2 regions of the Solibacillus sp. NPDC093137 genome follow, and region 2 is predicted to be linked to the other one. Evidence: riboswitches for the same ligand, from Rfam matches in the RefSeq annotation. Region 2 holds a riboswitch; the other holds the start of a gene.
The links. Region 2 has a riboswitch for glycine ahead of gcvT (glycine cleavage system aminomethyltransferase GcvT). Riboswitches for the same ligand answer to the same signal wherever they lie in the genome.

Region 1: another riboswitch for glycine. It lies ahead of ACQKN3_RS06325 (amino acid permease); the one in region 2 lies ahead of gcvT (glycine cleavage system aminomethyltransferase GcvT).

Annotation. Positions count from the first base shown of each region.
Region 1 covers NZ_JBNNVH010000001.1:1,232,422-1,237,877, forward strand. The annotation lists gene ACQKN3_RS06320 (cobalamin-independent methionine synthase II family protein) at 1-489, shown strand, start outside; gene ACQKN3_RS06325 (amino acid permease) at 588-1,925, opposite strand; glycine riboswitch at 2,180-2,259, opposite strand; gene ACQKN3_RS06330 (dehydrogenase) at 2,580-3,116, opposite strand; gene aspA (aspartate ammonia-lyase) at 3,338-4,756, shown strand; gene ACQKN3_RS06340 (DNA primase) at 4,806-5,108, opposite strand; gene ACQKN3_RS06345 (DUF771 domain-containing protein) at 5,125-5,456, opposite strand, start outside.
Region 2 covers NZ_JBNNVH010000001.1:459,209-464,664, reverse strand. The annotation lists gene gcvPB (aminomethyl-transferring glycine dehydrogenase subunit GcvPB) at 1-322, opposite strand, end outside; gene gcvPA (aminomethyl-transferring glycine dehydrogenase subunit GcvPA) at 315-1,661, opposite strand; gene gcvT (glycine cleavage system aminomethyltransferase GcvT) at 1,765-2,874, opposite strand; glycine riboswitch at 3,035-3,144, opposite strand; glycine riboswitch at 3,148-3,240, opposite strand; gene ACQKN3_RS02275 (shikimate kinase) at 3,367-3,879, opposite strand; gene comGF (competence type IV pilus minor pilin ComGF) at 4,189-4,644, opposite strand; gene ACQKN3_RS02265 (type II secretion system protein) at 4,641-4,934, opposite strand; gene ACQKN3_RS02260 (prepilin-type N-terminal cleavage/methylation domain-containing protein) at 4,843-5,394, opposite strand; gene comGC (competence type IV pilus major pilin ComGC) at 5,397-5,456, opposite strand, start outside.

The DNA of each region.
Region 1 (5,456 bases), 770 kb from region 2:
CAAGAAGAAGTTCAAGCGTTAGCAACTGAATTTATTGGGATAAATAATCAAATTATTGAAGTGGGCCATCGTTTAGGCTTGAAAATGTGGACACATAATTGCCGAGGTAACTACGACTCACGTAATATGGGTGGTGGTTCTTACATTAAAATTGCTAACCTCTTCTTAAAGCAACTAAATTATGACCGCTTCTTCTTAGAGTGGGATGATGACCGTGCTGGTTCAATTGAAGCACTGGCTGTCTTCAAAGATAAACCAAATGTAGAAATTGTATTAGGATTATTATCTTCTAAAACGAATACTTTAGATAATGAAGATCGTATTATTAAAATGCTTGATGAAGCGTCTAAAATTATCGACAAAGACCGTTTGTTCATTTCACACCAATGCGGTTTCGCTTCCTGCGATGGCGGCAATGAACTTACAGAAGCTGAACAATGGGCAAAAATTCAGCAAGGACAGCAACTTGCTCTGCAGTACTGGAGTTAAATATAAACATATAATTTTCAATATGAAAAACACGCAAATTCTCGGTATCTTTGAATTTGCGTGTTTTCCGTTTTTTATAACATGTTGGATTTGCCTAATTATCTTTTACGAACCTTATAAAGAACAAACAGCAGTATAAACCATAACGGTGTTAACAGCAGTGAAGTTCTCGTAGACTCGGAAATGGCCATAATGATTAGTAAAAACAAGAAGAAGGCCAATATTAAATAGTTGATAAATGGTGTTAAAGGTGCTTTGAAAATTGAAGATCTATGTAATTCCGGATGACGCTTTTTGTAAATAATATGCGAAATCAGAATAATGCTCCAAACCCAAATAAAACAAATTGCACTAATTGTTGTCACGATACTAAATGCATCGTCCGGCATGAAATAGCTAAGCAATGCACCAATCGATACTACAACCGCAGAAAATAACAGACCATTTTGCGGCACTGCATTTTTGTTTAATTTACCGTAAGCTTTTGGTGCTTGTTTATTACTACTTAAACTGAACAGCATACGACTCGTTGAGAACATTCCGCTATTTCCTGCAGAAGCAGCTGATGTCAGCACAACAAAGTTAATCAAACCTGCTGCAATCGGAATACCTACCAATGCGAAAACCTGAACGAATGGTGAGCTTGACGCGCTTAGTGTATCCCAAGGGTTGATTGTTAAAATTACGAATAATGCTCCTACATAAAACAGCAGAATACGAACGGGAATTTTATTAATTGCAGATGGGATATTCTTTTGCGGGTTTGCCGTTTCAGCAGCTGCTACCCCTACTAATTCAACACCAACGAATGCAAAGACAACCATTTGGAACGCCATTAAAAATCCAAATGCCCCATTCGGGAATAATCCGCCATGCTCCCATAAATTTGATACAGCAACCTTGCCTGTATCTGTTTCAAAGCCAATAATCAGCAATACAATACCTATTGCGATCAACGCAACAATTGTGATGATCTTAATTAACGCAAACCAAAACTCCAGCTCTCCGAACAGTTTGACCGTCAATAAATTCAAAATAAGTAAAACTACTAAACATGCGATAGCCGGTACCCATTGCGGGATATCAAACCAGTACTGCGTGTACATGCCGACAGCGATAATATCCGCCATTGCCGTCATAATCCAGCAAAACCAATATGTCCAGCCTGTAATATAGCCTGCCCAGTCCCCTAAGTATTCAGTAGCGAACTCAGTAAAAGATGCATAGCCGCCTTTTGATAAAAGCAATTCGCCAAGTGCACGCATGACGAAAAATAGTGCGGTTCCAACGATTAAGTATGCAAAGATAATAGAAGGTCCTGCAAGTGAGATCGCTTTACCTGACCCTAAAAACAACCCCGTTCCGATCGTTCCTCCAATCGCAATTAACTGAACGTGGCGATTTTTCAGATCGCGCTTTAATTCTTGTTGTTCCAAAACGATTCCTCCAAAGGATAAGTATTTTGTCTGTTTACACAGCGCAAAATAATAAGTACTTCATCGCGGTCCATCAAGTAAATTTTTCTGGAATAAAAACAGGGACTGATAATATGCCAGTCCCTGTGTCTAAGAATAATCGATTTCGCCTCTGCAAAATCGCGCCCAGATTTAAAAAAATCTGTGACATCTATCGAGGGCTTTTCATTAAACAATGGATGTTCATACACCCTATGTTAAAGAAAAGCGTCTCTCATTACTCTTCTGTCCTTTTGCCTGAGATTGTGAACCCTTCGGCGACGCGGATTATCGCGCTCTCTCCAGAAACTGCTCCCGTCAGTAGTTTTATCCACGACGATCAACGCTTGATATGTATGCAATTAGTTGCCTATAGGTCCCTGGCATCTTCCAGTTTCCTATAGTTCGCGTTCAATACTATTATTGTACGATAATCATACTACCAATTTTTTGACCGTCTTACAATGGACAATCGGAGTCGTTTATTATGTAAATAGCAATTTAACCTTATTCCCAACATAATGTTTTCTTCTTGCAGAAAATTCATGACCAAAAAAATATTACACCGAAAATTCGATATTTTCAGTGTAATATTCATATAGAGGAATTGGTAGCCCCTCGTATTACTGTATTCGTTTACTGCAATTTTTCCTGAACCGTTGAATCTTCTTCATATGTTGTTCGATTGATATCAATCAGCTTTCCTTTTGAGGTGTTAGTCTTTTTCATTTTGACAACATACGTATTGTCCAATGCAATTTCTGTGCAGACGATGTCTTTCTCGCTGCGAATATCTTCCGGATAGTTTAAGGTAATGACTAAAAGATCCTCATCTTTTTCGATTTTCTCAATTTCCCTTCCACAGCCATCCGAATATCCTGTGACAAACAGCACTTCCTCTGTTTCAAAATCGACAGATGGAACCGACTCAAAACCAAAAATATCGGCCCAAGTAGTATAAAGCTTTTCCTCCTGCACGATTGAAATACTCGTACCGACCTCAGGAGGTATCGAATCTAAATGAAACAGTAATTCATATTCTACTTTATTTTCATTATTTTCTTCCTGCACAGGTTCAGTTGAATCGGTTGATGTTTCGTTTTCTTTCGTATTACATGCTGCAAGGAGCAAGATCATTCCCACGACCAACATATAACTTAACCATTTCTTCATCGACAATCACCTCATCCCTTTATCCCTTTCCTAATTAGTCGTATAGAAAATCAAAAAGTTACGAAATTTCACTCATTATATTTGTTAATATTGGTTAATTTAAGCTTACGTGAGAACGTTAAATAAACTAATAATTCAGCAAGTAAGCTTTTATTATTATATGGCGTATAATGTAGTTGTTTATCCAACTATTACACCATTCTCTTGGAGGGTTTGTACAAATGAGTACACGTATTGAAAAAGACTTTTTAGGCACATTAGAAATTCCAAAGGACGTTTATTACGGCGTTCAAACAACTCGTGCATTAGAAAATTTCCCGATTACTAAAATGACAATGCACCCTGAATTAATTCGTGCATTTGCCATCGTAAAGAAAAGTTCGGCACTTGCAAATGCCGCTATCGGCAAATTGGATCCAGTAATTGCCAATGCAATTGCACAAGCATCAGATGACATTATTTCAGGACTATTACATGACCAGTTCGTTGTAGATCCAATTCAGGGCGGAGCAGGCACTTCAATGAACATGAATGCCAATGAAGTAATTGCAAACCGCGCACTGGAAATTTTAGGGGAAGAAAAAGGTACTTATTCAATCATTAGTCCTAACAGCCATGTCAATATGGCGCAGTCAACAAATGATGCATTCCCATCGGCTATTCATATTGCAACAGTTTCTACGTTAAATAATTTAATTATGGCGATGGAAATGATGCGTGATAGCTTTATCAGAAAATCAGTAGAATTCGATTCAATCGTTAAAATGGGTCGTACGCATTTACAAGATGCTGTACCTGTTCGTTTGGGCCAGGAATTCGGTGCCTACGCTGCCGTTGTTTCTCGTGATATTAACCGAATCAAAAAAGCGCAGCAAACAATGCTGCAAATCAATATCGGTGCGACTGCGATCGGTACAGGCCTGAATGCAGACCCTGAATATATGAAATTGGCAGTAGAAAACATCGCGGTTTACAGTGGCTTCCCATTCATAAAAGTGGACAATTTAATCGACGGTACACAAAATACCGATACGTATGCGGAAGTTTCATCAATGTTAAAAATTGCAATGATGAATATGTCTAAAATCTGTAATGACTTACGCTTAATGGCATCAGGTCCAAAAGCAGGATTTGCAGAAATTCGCTTACCTGAACGCCAACCAGGTTCTTCAATTATGCCAGGTAAAGTAAATCCGGTTATGCCAGAAGTCATTAACCAAATTGCTTTCCAAGTTATCGGTAACGATGTAACAATCTCACTTGCTTCAGAGGCAGGACAATTTGAGCTGAATGTAATGGAACCAGTTTTAGTATTTAATCTGCTACAGTCGATTGAAATTATGACAAACGGCTTCACAGTATTTACAAAATACTGCCTGGATCATATCGAAGCAAATGAAGCACGCCTGCATGATTTTGTTGAACGTTCAATCGGTGTAATTACAGCACTTGCCCCACATTTAGGCTATGAACGTTCAAGTCAAATTGCACGTGAAGCTCTGCATAGCGGCAAATCTGTACGCGAACTTTGCTTAATGTACAACTATTTCACGCTTGAGCAGCTGGATATTATTTTAAATCCATTCGAATTAACGCAACCAGGTATTGCTGGTGAACGAGCATTTGAAAAACAACAATAAAATTTAACATGAAAGCTCCGCCGAGATATTCCCGGCGGAGCTTTTTTCTTTAAGTATAGAGCACTTCTTTTGCAAGTGAAATCGCACGCTTGCTGACTTCCAATTTGTCGCCGTCCGCATTAAGCTTCACGACACCATTTGGTTCATCAAAAATGGATTTCAGCTGTGCTTTCGGTTTGACCCCAACCATTATTGGTCCTTTTTCGGCCTCATCCGTTCGCAGTTTTTCCTGCTCTCGTGCGACTCCTTGTTCTTCTCCGATTTTCGGGAAGGCTATTGTTTGTTGCTGTAAATTTCGGGGACGTGTCTGATTATTTAAACTTGAACTCCCTGTACCAACAGAACGAATCATAAAGATCCCCCTTCATCTATTTTTTCTTACTTTTTCGTATATCTATATCCGCGTATATTTCGACATCCTGAAGTGCCTGATTAGCAAGCTGATCCGCTTCTCCGTTTAGTTTGCGGTCAATATATTGATATTCCGGTCGAATGCCAAGCTTCTTGAGCTTCGCATCGATTTTATCCGCCCACGTTGTCAGAACGCTATCAGTTACTGCCCATTCGCCGTTCATTTCATTAATGACGACTTGCGAATCGCCGTAAATCTTTATTTTTTGATGATGGACACCCATTTCCTCAAGCTGTTCGACCGCAAGATTCAATGCCGCATACTCCGCTTCATTGTTTGATGTTAAAT
Region 2 (5,456 bases):
ACTCATCCTGTAATGGGTGAACATGGGCAAAACCAGCGTAACGTGCAACTGTTTCATTGACTTTCGGATTGTACTTCATCGTACATGAACCAAGTGGATAGAACCCTGAATCCACACCATGGTTACGTTTTGAAAGTGCTGTATAGTGACGCATAATATCTAATTCTGCAACTTCCGGCAGTTCAGCCGCTTCTTGACGTACTAACTCTTTCGGCAGAAGTTCTTCTAAATCAAAATCAGGAACATCCAATGGCTCTAAGTTGTAGCCGACACGACCTGGTTTTGTAATTTCGAAAATGAGTGTTTGGTTTTCGTTATGCATTGTAAGCCCCCATTTCTGCAACTAATTGCTCGATTTCTTCTTTTGTACGGATTTCCGTAACAGCAATGAGTGCATGATTTTTTAATTCAGGATAAACACGACCTAAGTCAAAACCGCCGATAATGCCTTTTTCGATTAATGCTTTGTTTAGCTCTGTCACATTATGATTTGTCTTAACGACGATTTCGTTGAAGTGTGCGCCTTGATAAACAACTTCAAAACCAGCTGCTTCAAAGGCATTTTTAGCAAAGCGTGTCTTCACGATATTTTGTTTCGCCATTTCCTGCATACCTTGCTTTCCAAGAGCTGTCATTGCTACTGAAGAAGCAAGTGCAAGCAATGCCTGGTTAGAACAAATATTAGATGTCGCTTTGTCGCGACGGATGTGCTGCTCACGCGCTTGTAATGTTAATACATAACCACGGCGACCCTCTTGGTCTACTGTTTCCCCAACAAGACGGCCAGGTACTTTACGCATTAATTTATTCGTTACGGCGAAATAGCCACAGTGTGGACCACCGAACGCTTCAGCAATTCCGAATACTTGTGCATCCCCAACTGTAATATCTGCGCCTAATTTTCCTGGTGGTGTTAAAACGCCAAGAGCTAACGGGTTCGCAGATACGATAAACAATCCTTTTGCGTCATGTGTAATGTCTGCAAGCGGCTGCAGGTTTTCAACTTGACCAAAGAAGTTCGGATATTGAACGATTACGCCGGCTGTTTGGTCATCGATCAGGCCTTTTAGTGCTTCGATGTCTGTCACACCGTCTTTTGCAGGAATTGTAACGACTTCTATTGATTGTCCTGTAGCATACATTTTCACAACATCTTGATACTCCGGATGTACAGCTCCTGAAACAAGTAACTTTCCGCGACGTGTATGACCTGCAGCAAGCATACCTGCTTCTGCCAATGCCGTACCGCCATCATACATAGAAGAGTTTGCAATATCCATGCCTGTCAGTTCTGCGATCATCGTTTGGAACTCAAAAATCGCTTGAAGTTCACCTTGTGAAATTTCCGGCTGATATGGCGTGTATGCTGTATAGAACTCCGAACGTGAAATAACGTGATCAACAATTACCGGTTTATAGTGGTTGTATACACCTGCACCTAAAAACGATACATTGCTTGCTGTATCTTTATTTTTTGAAGCAAGTTGTGCCAGTTCCTTCATTAAAGCGGCTTCTGACTTGGCAGGTTTAATATTGTAGCTTCCTTGGAAGCGAACTTTCTCAGGAATATCCTCGAAAAGCTCATCAATTGTCGCAACCCCGATACGGTCTAACATTTCTTGTTTATCTTGTTCCGTCATTGGTAAATAACGATGTTTCATTGTTAACCCTCTTTTCAAAAGTTTTATCCCGTATTAACGGGTAGTAAGCTTGGTTCAACTACCAATCTAGGGGATGAAGACCCCCACTGATTGAAGTTTCATTTTATTTTGCACGCTTGTAAAATGGAGTTTCTACAACAACTGCTTTTGCTCTATTTTTTCGTACTTCAATTTCTAATTCAGTTCCAACTTCTGTGAATTTTGCGTCAATTAAAGCTAAGCCGATATTGCGCTTTGTCATTGGTGACTGAGTTCCTGTAGTTACAAAACCAATCTCTTCACCATCTTTAAATACTTTATAGCCATGGCGGGGAATACCTTTATCAATCATCTCGATGCCTACAGATTTACGTGTTAGGCCATTTTCTTTTTGGTCAATTAATGCTTGCTGACCGATAAATTGCGGATCCTTTGCCAATTTCACCGCAAAGCCAATTCCCGCTTCCAATGGTGAAATCTCTTTTGAAATCTCTTGGCCATATAATGGTAAGCAAGCTTCAAAGCGAAGTGTATCACGTGCTCCTAAACCGGCCGCTACTACACCTTTGTCTTTTCCTGCTTCCAAAATTTTGTTCCATAGATCGACAATCGCTGCTGGTGTCCCGTAAATTTCAAATCCGTCTTCACCTGTATAGCCAGAGCGAGAAACTAGAACCGAATGACCGCCTACATCCACATTGTCCTGGAATTTAAAATATTTAATTGCCGTTAAATCTGTTGCTGTTAATGTTTGCAGAACTTCCTGAGATAATGGTCCTTGCAATGCGATTTGAGCATAGTCATCTGACACATTTGTCACTTTGACATCCCCTTCGACATGCTGCTGTAACCATTCAAAGTCCTTTTCAATATTCGCTGCATTAACACATAGTAAATAACGGTTATCTTCCAAACGGTATGTCAGTAAATCGTCAACAACACCGCCATCTTCATAACATAGTGCACTGTATTGTGCGCCGCCAACTGCAATTTTAGAAATATCGTTGGAAAGCATCTTTTGTAGATAAACTAGTGCATTCGGACCTTCTACGATAATTTCCCCCATATGGGATACATCAAAAAGTCCTGCACGGTTACGAACCGCATCATGCTCCTCTTTAATCGAAGAAAATTGTACCGGTAATTCCCAGCCGCCAAAATCAACTGTTTTTCCACCATACTTTGCATATTCATCAAAAAGTGGTGTGCGCTTTAGCTTTAATTCATTTGTCATGTTCATTTCCTCCTTTAGTTATGTATGTTCATTTTGCTTTGTAAGGGGAAACAACATTACACCTATCAAAGTGTAAATCTATCTTTTTATTAGAATCATCAGAATATTAAAAGCCGATTTCTCCACAAAAAAAGACAGACGAATCCCCTTTACCGAGATTCTCTGTCCTTGCACCTGAAAGTTACACCCAAATTTGATCCACTATCACAATTTAGGCTTTCCCCGTTGGTGGCTGTTCGCAACAATAGCTGATTACAGCACTCTCCAGAGTTGCGTCCAATACGAGTCTTTTTGCCTGAGAGATTCATAGCATAGCTATTTGCTCCTTCGGCGACGTGACATCACGTTCTCTCCCCGTACCATCATCCGCGTTAGATTATTTACTTCATGTTATTGCTCTTCTTAGCAATATCCTAACATTGAATATAATGCAAACGCAATCTTTTTTTAATTTTATTCAAAATACGAACATTAAGTGCAATTATCCAGTGATCATTCGCCTTTAAGACGTTTCACTTGAAAGCCGATGTACTCAACAATTTGTCTTAACGTTCTCCCGGCTGTCAGTACTTGTATATGGCCAGCTAGTCGATAATTCTTTCTGCGTTGGTGATACAGATTTTCCAATTCTTGCTCCGTTGATGATTGAACAATGGGACGGTTTTTGTCATTCCGAATACGCATATAAATATCTTCAAATTTTGCATCAAGAAAAAATACAAGCCCTGTCTGGCGCATAATTCTCCTGTTTTCTTCATTTACGGCTACCCCACCGCCTGTAGCGATAATGCATGCTTCATCACGAAAGTTCTTTAAAAATTCCGTCTCGATTTTTCGGAAGTGTGCTTCGCCGTATTTCTCGAAAATTTCAGGAATTGTCATACCCTGTTGTCGTACAATTTCATGATCCATATCGTAATACGGCATTTTCAAGAAAAAACTTAAACGTCTTCCAATCGCACTTTTTCCGCACCCCATAAATCCTACTAAATAAATTTTACGCATGCTGTTCACCTTCTTCTATTACGGACTACTTAATCAATTACGCCTCTACCTATTCTTTCGTTTCTATTTTGCTACTTAAACAGAAATATTTTTAGGTCAAACAAAATCGCATTATGCGACATTTTTTCGACTTTGCAAAAAGAAGTCGAACTTTAAGGTAAATTTAGTATATTTATCGTAGCACGAACGTAAATAGATTCCAATGAATTATATACTTTTATTTGCGCAAAATATGCATTTGTAAAGAAAACAGCAGCTCCGGAAACTATGAACAATAAAAATACAGCCAGCAAAAATAATGCACCCTTCTCATTTTGGAGGCAATGGTAACACGAGGTCTCTTTCTCGCTTTGTTCCATTTTTCATCACTACCCTCATATTCACATCATTTTCATCCACCGCCAACTCCCATTTCTCAACAAAAGGCAGCATAATTTCATTTCCCCCTTTATTCGACCTTTTACGCAAATGCTGTTCTGATTTATCAAAAACAAACAAACGCTCCTCGGGGTCATTTGATATTTCCAGTTGCAGCATACCAGAGCTGAGCACCATCCCAGATGCTGAATTCATATTGTATTGATGAAGATCATAAACGAACAATTCCCAGTTCACCTCATCTTTCATCGTCTCAAGCTGTTGAAGATCCCGAACCCATATAAGGATAAGCAGGCTTATTGCGGTAAAAAGTACAAATACGGTTAACTGAAACAAGCTTTCCAGTAGTGTAAAACCCCGCTCATTAAATATTTGCCACAATTTCATATACACAGTTCCTCTTCTTTTTCATTGTTGTCATAATGGACACATACTTGGTACCCATCGTAATTCCATTGAAACTGAACCCCGTCAATGTGTTGAACTCCGGCGGATTGTCCAAATCTTTTATATTTCAGCGCTCCTATAAAAGCTACTTCTGCAGCATGAGCTTGTACTTTTTGTATAGCTATTTGCTGTTGCATATTAAATGTGAGCGGAATGATTGTCGACGAAAGGAAAAATAAGATGACGACTGCTAACAGTGTTTCTACAAGAGTTAGTCCTTCCTGGCTCATTAAAAACCTCCTTTTCCAAAATCCTGGCTTTGCCGATATTCACAGAGTATTGATGGCTTGTATTCTCAAAATGATACGTTAGCCGTCCAAAGGCCTGGACATTTCCTCTCGTATTAAATAACAGCCGGTTATGCGGAGTGGATAAATACATGTCAATTGGCCGCGCTATTCGCTGGTCGTAAATAATATTAGAAGTAGTCCAATCCATTACTTGTATTCGGTGACAGTTAATAATTTCAAAGCTATGGGACGTTCCGGTCTCAATGGATAACAATTGTGTCATGCGTATTAACATCTCATTTTGATTCATTACCTGTTTTTCTGTATAATCCATTAACGGCTTTTGTGAAAGTGAGAGGATTGTTGAATTGACGACCAAAAAGATAAAGAGAACAATGAGCATTTCCATTAATGTAAAACCTTTTTCATCCGTTAACAGTAATTTTACTTTCTCTTTCATCGTTACGTTTCGCTGTTCCCCGGTCCAATGACTTTACCATCCACTATTTTAATTTCCGTATT